One region of the Providencia sp. PROV_01 genome, then DNA from elsewhere that is predicted to be linked to it. Evidence: predicted binding sites of a transcription regulator. Region 1 holds the regulator's gene; the other holds the start of a gene.
The links. The regulator PhoB, encoded in region 1, activates phosphate uptake and scavenging genes when phosphate is short. The targets are predictions, from matches to a motif close to CTGTCATAAAACTGNCNNAT.
Positions count from the first base shown of each region.

Region 1 (5,159 bases):
AGATAATATTAATGGCAATAACTTAGCATGTTGCAAACGTGCTTGTAGCTGTTCAATGTGTTGATTGATGGTGTTAATGTCATGTTTTTCTTGGTTTCGCTTGTAGATTTCTTCTTGTTTTTTGAACGCTACAGTGCTGTGCTCTAACTCGAGACGTTTTTGGGATAATTTCTCTGTTTGCTGCTGCTGTTGCCGCTGTAACTGCTCGACTTCATTTGAAAGTATCTGTTGTTTTTCGGGCAAGCTGGCCAGTTTATCAGCTAATTCGAAAATAAAATGGCCTTGTTGTTGCCAACTGCCTATTTGTGAACTGAGCTCAGCGTCTTTTGGGTGTTCTTCTAGGAATATATTGTGTTTTTTTAACTCAATGTACGCATTTTGGATCTGACTTTGCGTTTCACTAACTAAGCATTGCTTTTGCTGAAGAGTGATTTGTTGTTGTTCAATTTGCTGTTTAATTTCAGATTGTTGCTGTTTCAATTGTGCAATTTGGTTATCAAGAGGCCTGACTGTTTCATCAATCAATTGATGTTGTTGTTTGGCAAAATCAAGGTGTTGTTGATACTCGGATTGCGATTTAAACAACTTTTCTTGCAGTGGGGTGCGCTCAGTTTGTTGGGTTTGCAAGCTAAGTTTCAAATGGTGTTGTTTATTCGTGTATTCAGTGAGTTGTTGCTGTTGTCGTTCAACTTCCTGCCATAATGGACGAAGGGATTCCGCAGGGGCACTATCAGCTAATCTTTTTAATTGAGGTTGCGCGGCTTGGAACTCAAGTTCGTTTTTTTTGAGTTCTTCATCAAGTGATTGCATGCGCTGGGTGAGTTGATGATATTGTTGCCACCAATTAACCCCTTGTTGGTGGCGAGCACGCTGTTGCTTGGTTTGTGCTTCTTGTTCAAGCAAATCGTTTTGCTGTACCAATAATTCTTGATGTTCTACTTCTGTGAGTAAATTAATGTTTTGCGCTTTTGCTTTTAGCAAATCTAAGTCAATTTTGGCTTGCTTGTGTTGATTAAAAACATAAATTGAAATTTGGCTATAAATTTCGGTGCCTGTAATTTCTTCAAGTAAATCAGCGCGTTCTTTCTCAGAGGCATTTAAAAAAGCCGCGAAGTCCCCTTGGGAGAGTAAAATGGATTTAGTAAAACGCTCATAATCAAGCCCTGTTATTTGCGCCACTAATTCTTTTATCTCTGTGATTTTTACGGTCAATATTTTACCATCAGCAACCGTTGCAAGCTCAGCTTTAGGCTGTTGTAAATTGCCATCAGGTTTCCCTCCAGCCCGTCGTTGGCTCCAAAAGGCTCGATAAGCTTTACCTTTGACCTCAAACTCTACCTCCGCGAGGCATTCCCCTGTATGGCGAGTCATCAGTTCATTTTGTGCATTAGAAATGGTTTTTAAACGCGGTGTTCGGTGATAAAGCGCGAGGCAAATCGCATCTAATAAGGTCGTTTTTCCTGCACCGGTGGCACCCGTAATGGCAAACAGGCCATTGCTAGCAAATGGCTCTTCAGTGAAATCAATTTTCCATTCACCTCTAAGAGAGTTAATATTTTTTAAACGTAAACTTAAAATTTTCATATTAACTTTCCTTGCTCAGTTGCAATGCGTCATAAGATTGTTGAAATAGCTGGAATAGACGCTGTTCACGCTCAGGATCTTCTAAAGACTCTTGAGCAAGGCGGCGTAAAAAAACGTCTTCTACGGTGAGTTCACTCAATGTTTCATTGGCCAAGGTTTGGCTTTGTCCCTGTATTTGCTTGCGTGCACGGCGTAGTATTACGACTTCGACTGGGAGGTCTTGTGTCAAAGCTTCAATACGTTGTTGGATATCAGCGAGGTAATCTTGTGAAGCAACTTCAATATCAAGCCAAACCGGTTTATCACCTTGGTAATCTTTCCATATCTCTAATTGCTGTTCTATTTGGTTTAAGGAGCCTTTAATACTTTGTAATGGCTGAATAGTCGGGATTTCCAGTGGTGTGATTTGAGTCAATTCACTTCCGCTGAATTCAACAAGGCAGACACTTTTTTGTTGTGTTGTTTCGTCAAAGCTCAATGCAATAGGTGAACCGCAGTAGCGAATATTTTCTTGTCCTCCAATCACTTGGGACCGGTGAATATGGCCAAGGGCGATATAGTCAGCAGGCGGAAAAGCCCCTGAAGGAAACGCATCTAACGTACCAATATAAATATCTCGTACAGAGTCAGTTAAGGCTGCGCCGACAACAGTTAAATGGCCTGTTGCAATAATTGGAATATCCAGCCCCAAAGCGGTTCGCTGTTCTAGCGCGAGTTGGTAGCTGGCTTGGTAATGATCATGAATAGCTGTTTGCAGCGAGCGTTGTTTCTCTTCAATATTTTGTCCTGCAATACTTAGTTGAATATCTCGAGGGCGTAAAAAAGGAATGGCACAGACTAAACCAATAGGTTGAGCCTGTTTATTGACTAAGGTAACAACATGGGGCTCACTTCCCGACGTAATGACTTGTGTATTTAAGTAACGAAGTAGAGCACTTGATTCATTGAGTACAGAAACTGAGTCGTGATTACCGCTTAAAATGACTAATTGGCAGCCTGTTTTTTGTAAATCAACAATAAATTTGTTGTACAGTTCACGTGCATAGCTAGGCGGAGAGCCTGTATCGAAGATATCACCAGCAACGATGACTGCATCAACGTGATGTAATTCCACTTGTTCAACGAGCCAATTCAAGAAATGTTGGTGCTCAGGCGCACGGCTTTTGGTAAAAAAATACTGACCAAGGTGCCAGTCTGAAGTATGAATAATGCGCATGAGCTATCAATTCCTATCAACAATAATGTGCACGAGCGTTCGATAACTAAGTATACCTGATCCAGATAACTCGTTGAGGGATGTTTGCGGCTTTATTACCATGTTGCGGAAATATTTCACTTAAATGACATTTAACCGCTAAAATAAAGATTAATATGAGTTTTGCTCATTGATATTCATAATTCTGTCATAAAAGTGACGCATAATACTTTCACATTTTAAATGTCTTCTTAATTTTACAGGAACAATCATGGCAAGACGCATTCTAGTTGTTGAAGATGAAGCGCCCATCCGAGAAATGGTTTGTTTTGTATTAGAACAGAATGGTTTTCAGCCTATTGAAGCTGATGATTATGACAGTGCGATTGCACAACTCGTTGACCCTCTACCCGATCTCGTACTACTGGATTGGATGATCCCAGGGGGCTCCGGTATCCAAGTAATTAAGCATATGAAGCGTGATAGCGCAACACGTGACGTTCCTGTCATGATGTTAACCGCACGAGGAGAAGAAGAAGACCGCGTAAAAGGTTTGGAAGTTGGCGCGGATGACTATCTGATTAAGCCGTTTTCACCAAAGGAATTAATCGCTCGGGTAAAGGCAATTTTACGTCGTATTTCACCAATGGCGACGGAAGATATTATTGAAATGAATGGGTTAACGTTAGACCCTACTTCTCATCGTGTGACCAGCAATGAAATCCCTATCGATATGGGGCCAACTGAATATAAATTACTGCATTTCTTCATGACTCACCCTGAACGCGTATATAGTAGAGAACAGCTACTAAATTATGTATGGGGAGCCAATGTGTATGTGGAAGATAGAACCGTTGATGTCCATATTCGGCGGTTAAGAAAGGCACTAGAGACGGAAGGTCATGATAAAATGGTACAAACTGTACGCGGTACAGGTTATCGTTTTTCTATCCGTTACTAAAAACCACAAAGGGAGAGGCATGCGTGCTTGAACGTTTATCGATTAAGCAGCTGATTTGGGGGCTGTTTTTATTTATCTTACCCGCCCTTATCTTATCGGTTTTTATTGGCCACCTAGCGTGGCTATTAGTGATATCGCTACTTGCTGCACTGACATGGCATGGGTATAACCTACTTAAACTTTCTTACTGGTTGTGGCTCGATAAAAGCATGTTACCACCCGAGGGGAAAGGAGGGTGGGAACCGATATTTTATGGCATCTACCAGATGCAACAACGTAATCGTAAACGCCGTCGTGAGCTAGGCCAGTTAATTAAACGGTTTCGTAGTGGTGCAGAATCACTACCTGATGCCGTGGTTATGATGACAACAGAAGGGAATATCTTCTGGTGTAATCGTCATGCGCAGGCTTTACTCGGTTTCCGTTGGCCTGAAGATAATGGCCAACATATTTTTAATTTATTACGTTACCCAGATTTTAGCCGATACTTCACCATTAAGCGTTATGACCAAGCGCTGACTATCGAGCTCAATAGTGGTGAAATTGTTGAATTTCGTATCTTGCCGTATACCGAAGGGCAGTTATTGATGGTAGCTCGAGATGTGACAGAAAAACGCCGTTTGGAAAAGGCCCGTAGGGACTTCTTTGCGAATGTAAGCCATGAATTACGAACTCCTCTTACTGTCATTCAAGGCTACCTTGAAGTCATGGATGACCAAGAAAATGTCACTGCGGCCAATAAAAAAGCACTGCATGTCATGCAAGAGCAAACTCATCGTATGGATAACTTGGTTAAACAGCTTTTGCAGTTATCACGTATAGAAATTGCTCCTCAAATTAACCTTGATGAGCAAGTGAATATCCCTGTCATTCTCAAAATGATTGAGCAAGAAGCGTTAAGTTTAAGCCAAGGGCGCCACCAGTTTGAATTTCATGTTGATGAAAAATTGCGTGTCCATGGTAATGAAGAACAATTACGAAGTGCAGTGGCGAATTTAGTCTATAACGCAATCAGCCATACGCCAGAAGGCACCAAAATTTGGGTTGAATGGCAAAGAAATGGTCAGGGTGCTCGTTTTAGTGTGAGAGATAACGGGCAAGGGATACCTACAGAGCATATTCCTCGTTTGACAGAACGGTTTTATCGGGTAGATAAAGCACGCTCCCGCCAAGGCGGTGGAGGTACCGGCCTTGGGTTGGCTATTGTTAAACATGCATTACAGCACCATAGCAGCCAATTGGTGGTAACAAGTCAATTAGGTAAAGGGAGTGAGTTTTCATTTACTTTACCGCCAGTATTTATTGTTGATGACAAAAAACTTAAAAATGGGTAAATAATTCCACTTTGTTAATATAATCAAAATATTAATAAAGTGGATTATTTCTATTTATCAATCCATACCTGTATTAAATTCAAAA
Region 1 covers NZ_JBRFKD010000002.1:1,080,406-1,085,564, forward strand. The annotation lists gene ACU696_RS05495 (AAA family ATPase) at 1-1,584, opposite strand, end outside; gene sbcD (exonuclease subunit SbcD) at 1,586-2,800, opposite strand; gene phoB (phosphate regulon transcriptional regulator PhoB) at 3,051-3,740, shown strand; gene phoR (phosphate regulon sensor histidine kinase PhoR) at 3,764-5,074, shown strand.

Region 2 (5,159 bases), 470 kb from region 1:
GCCGCTCTCAGCTTCCGCAAATTCATTTGCCAGTGCTGAGGTAATACTGTTTCCAGGCATAAACAGTGATGCGCTATCAAGTTGGTAAGTATTACCAATCACGAAAGTAACCGCCATGGTTTCACCCAGTGCACGGCCAAGACCTAACATCACTCCACCGATTACCCCATTGCGGGTATACGGCAGCACGATATTCCAAATCACTTCCCATGTTGTACAGCCAATCCCGTAGGCTGACTCTTTCATCATCACAGGAGTTTGTTCAAATACATCGCGCATCACTGACGCAATATAGGGAATAATCATAATCGCGAGGATAATCCCCGCTGCTAAAATACCGATTCCGAATGCAGGCCCTGAAAATAGTTCACCGACAATCGGCACACTCGACATCACATTACCAACTGGTTCTTGGAAATACTCTGCAAACAAAGGTGCAAAGACAAATAACCCCCACATCCCATAAACGATACTTGGGATAGCAGCAAGGAGTTCAATCGCGATACCAAGAGGACGTTTTAGCCAATTGGGAGCCAGCTCGGTTAGGAATAGTGCTATACCAAAACTAACGGGTACTGCGATAATCAGAGCAATTAACGATGTAACGATAGTGCCATAAATAGGCACAAGAGCACCGAATTCTTCCGCCGGAGCATCCCACTCTTTGGTCCACAAAAACGAAAACCCAAACTTCTGCATACTTGGCCAAGATGCAAAAATAAGGGAAATAATAATGCCTCCGAGCATTAACAAAGTGATGAGCGCGGCAATCTTTACCAGTGCACTAAAAATCACATCACCTGATTTGCTGGGAGCTCTAAATGCCGTTGTTTTCTCGGCCATGCGCTTTGTTCTCATTTCATTCCTGCTCTTTTCTACAGGATTGCGTTACAACGATGAGCGGGTAAGCTCTGTTCCTCAGCACTTACCCGCCATTTCCAACCCTAAGTGCACTTAGAAAACCTAAGTTCACCTAGAATAATGCTTTACCTTGGCTATCTTTAACTTCTGTTTTCCATGCTGCACGTACTGCGGTCACGACTTCTTGAGGTAAAATTGCGTAATCTAGTGCTTCCGCTTGTTTACCACCTTTATCATAAGCCCAGTTGAAGAAATCAAGAACCGCTTTGCCTTTTTCCGCATTCTCTTGCTGCTTGTGAACTAAGATGAATGTGGTTGAGGTTATCGGCCATGCATTCGCACCATCACGGTTTGTTAAATCTTGAGCAAAAGATTTAGACCAGTCCACTTTCTTCGCTGCTGCGCTGAAGCTTTCACCCGTTGGTGAAACCGCTTCGCCATCAGCGGAGATTAATTTAGTATACGCAAGGTTGTTCTGTTTTGCGTATGCATATTCAACATAACCGATAGAACCTGGTAGACGCTGTACGAAAGCTGCAACGCCATCATTCCCTTTACCACCTACGCTATTTTTCGGCCAGTTAACGGTAGAGCCCGCACCAACGTCTGATTTCCAGCTTGCGCTTACTTTAGCAAGGTAGCTCGTGAATACGAACGTAGTACCCGAACCGTCAGAACGTCTAACGACTGCGATAGCTTGGTCTGGTAAACTCACATTTGGATTCAATTTAGCGATTGCTGGGTCATTCCATTTAGTGATTTTACCTAAATAGATATCACCTAATGTGTTGCCATCTAAAGTCAATTGCCCAGACTCAATGCCTTTTACATTTACAGCCAGTACCACACCACCGATAACCGTAGGGAACTGGAATAAGCCATCTTCTTTGAGTTTTTCATCAGTTAATGGGGCGTCAGAAGCTCCGAAATCAACTGTTTTTGCATTAATTTGTTTGACACCACCAGAAGAACCAATCCCCTGATAGTTTACTTTATTACCTGTTTCTTTCTGATAAGAATCTGCCCACTTCGCATAAACAGGAGCAGGAAAGGTCGCGCCAGCTCCGGTCAGGCTGGTAGCAGCAAAAGAAGACATTGCAGTCAGAGATAAAGTTGCTGCCATTACGCTTGCTAAGGTGGTACGCGTCATTTTCATAATCCCTCCGGGGATGTATAGAAACAATCAAGTATAAAATTGTTGGGTGTATGTCACGGTAGGAAAAATAGGACAATTTAGTTACGACAACATGTCGTTTTTATGACAGTTTTATGACAATTGCTGATTTTTTCACTGGCGAGAAAACAAAAACGAAGAAAAATACAATTTTACAACTTAAAATTCAATTAGTTATAAAAACAAAATTTCAAAACTAATATCAAAAAGAAAAATGACAGACTGTCATAAAAGCGAAAAATATTTTTATCCTGCAACTATAAAGTAATACTCAAAACAATTTGTGTTGCAGCTAGGCGGCAAGCGAGGATATCTCGGGGAGCATACACAAGTATGTGACCCGAGTAGCCGAACGCAGCCAACAACGCTGCCGCGCAAAGTGTGAAGAGTATTTAGTCTTCTTTCTCTTTAAGAGGAAGCAAAGCCCTAATAGCAAACCCGCCACGCTCACTTTTATGAATCTCAATGCTCCCTTCGTGAGCATCAACAATTCGACGAATAATCGCTAGACCTAACCCTGTTCCTTTGTTGCTACGGGCTTTTTCACCTTGCACAAATGGCTGGAACAGGCGGTGAATATCTTCTTCTTTGATACCTGCGCCATCGTCTTCAACTTGGAACCAAACTGAGTCTTCCGTTTTACCACTACTGACCTTGATCCAGCCATTACCATAGCGGTATGCATTAACTATCATGTTCGTAATAGCGCGTTTGATCGCTAATGGGTTACCATTAACAATCATTGAGCCGGGCTCAAGTGCGGTTTCAATTTCACCGATGACATTGCTTTCTGAGTTCACCGCGTCCATTAAAATAGCGTTAAGGTCACAGAATTCCATATCCATTTCTTGACCTGTTTTCAGGTAGGACATGAATTGACCGATAATCGCATCACACTCTTCAATATCTTTATTAATTGATTCCGCCAGATAGCTATCTTCTGGGCTCATCATCTCTGTTGCTAAACGAATACGGGTTAAAGGTGTTCTTAGGTCATGGCTTACCCCTGCCATTAAGACAGTTCGATCATTTTCTAAGGTTTTAATCCCTGCTGCCATGTGGTTAAAAGAACGGATGGCGGCCCTAACCTCGGTGGCGCCTTTTTCTTGCATTGGGGGCAAAATTACCCCTTTACCAACTTCACCTGCATGATACTCCAATTCAAGCAACGGCTTGTTTTGGTAGCGTATATACAACCATACCCCGGCAAAAATGGTGAGAAAAATCGTTAAGGTATAGCGAAAAACCAGGGAAAACTGATTTTGACCAATTTCAGTCAGAGGAACTCGCACCCAGATATCAGGTGCGAGATAAGACGTTAGCCATAGAATGGGATACTCTCGGCCTAGTTCGAGATGAACACTCGCCTTGCCACCAATATATTCGGACATATGTTCGCTTAGAAAATCATACTCTTTTGCCCAGTTCAGCCCTTCTTCCATTGCCGCTGAATGTGCATAAAAGGTAATCCCTAATTCATTGTAGATTTTCTTACGCAACGCGGGAGATACCCGCACTGAGGTTCCATCTTGTAGAACCATTTTCTCTGTCATTAATGTTCTTACTTCGTATGCCAATACCTTATTGAATTGTTGTAAGCTAGGCATCACAACAAAATTCAACACGACCATATAACTGGTTACGAGGCTCGCAAACAGTAAGGCTACAAATAAAAATAACGAGCGAGAAAATGTACTACGCCTTGAAAACCTCAGTCGCTTCATGCTTTACTTCCATCCGGAACAAACACATAGCCCAAGCCCCAAACCGTCTGAATATAACGAGGATGTGCTGGGTCTTCTTCAACCATACGGCGCAAACGTGAGATTTGAACATCAATAGAACGTTCCATCGCACTGTATTCACGGCCTCGCGCTAAGCTCATTAACTTATCACGAGACAACGGTTCCCTTGGATAAGAAACCAACACTTTTAACACCGCGAATTCGCCGCTGGTTAATGGCATATTTTCATCACCTTGGAACATTTCTCGTGTTCCAAGATTTAATTTAAATTTACCGAAAGTAATTATTGCATCATCTTGAGATGGCGCACCCGGTAATTCATTAGCTTGACGACGTAATACCGCTCGAATACGAGCTAGCAATTCCCGTGGATTAAAAGGTTTTGGAATATAGTCATCTGCACCGATTTCTAAGCCAACGATACGATCAACTTCTTCACCTTTCGCTGTCACCATAATAATAGGAATTGGGTTATTTTGACTACGTAAGCGGCGGCAAATCGATAGGCCATCTTCACCCGGTAGCATTAAATCTAAGACGATCAAATGAATAGATTCCCTTGTCAGGATTCTGTCCATCTGTTCAGCGTTTGCAGCACTCCTTACCTGAAAACCCTGCTCAGTGAGGTAACGTTCCAGCAGTGCACGTAAACGCATATCATCATCGACGACAAGAACCTTATAACTTTCCTGCATTTTGTAGCCCTCAAGATGTGCATCTTTCAAATTATTTTTTTAATGAATGTAAATAAAACAATATTAATGCTCACTAATTTACCACTAACGTAGGATTTAATGAATCATTTTACTCTTCAGGTAGTTAGTGGGTGGTAGCTTATTTCTAACACAAAATAAGTCACCTGCCCTCCTGGCGTATTTACTGTTATTTCATCATCAACCTGTTTGCCTATCAAGGCTCGTGCTACCGGAGAGTCTATTGAAATCCATTGTTTTGTAGGGTTGAACTCATCAGCACCGACGATACGGAATATTCTGATATTTTCATTTTCATCTTCTAGTTTAACCCATGCGCCAAAAAAGACACGGCCTTCTTGGCGGGGATCAGGCTCGATAATCCTTAATTGATCCAATCTTTTGGATAAAAAACGGATGCGCCTATCAATCTCACGCAACCTTTTTTTACCATAAATATATTCTGCATTTTCTGAGCGATCCCCTTGAGCAGCGGCCTCTGAAACAGATTGAGTAACCCGAGGGCGTTCTTCCTTCCACAGGTACTTCAGCTCTTTATCTAATGCATCCCAACCTTCACGTGTAATTAAAAGACTTTTAGTCATAACCTTCAGATTTTAGCCAGTGGAGCCATAATTATAATATTTTATAGAACATAATCTGAGACTTTCCTACCAATAGGCTCAA
Region 2 covers NZ_JBRFKD010000002.1:607,047-612,205, reverse strand. The annotation lists gene pstC (phosphate ABC transporter permease PstC) at 1-843, opposite strand, end outside; gene pstS (phosphate ABC transporter substrate-binding protein PstS) at 974-2,017, opposite strand; gene envZ (two-component system sensor histidine kinase EnvZ) at 2,428-3,759, opposite strand; gene ompR (osmolarity response regulator transcription factor OmpR) at 3,756-4,475, opposite strand; gene greB (transcription elongation factor GreB) at 4,592-5,077, opposite strand.
Region 2: pstS (phosphate ABC transporter substrate-binding protein PstS) is a predicted target of PhoB. The motif match lies at 2,118-2,137, and genes of this name have one in related genera.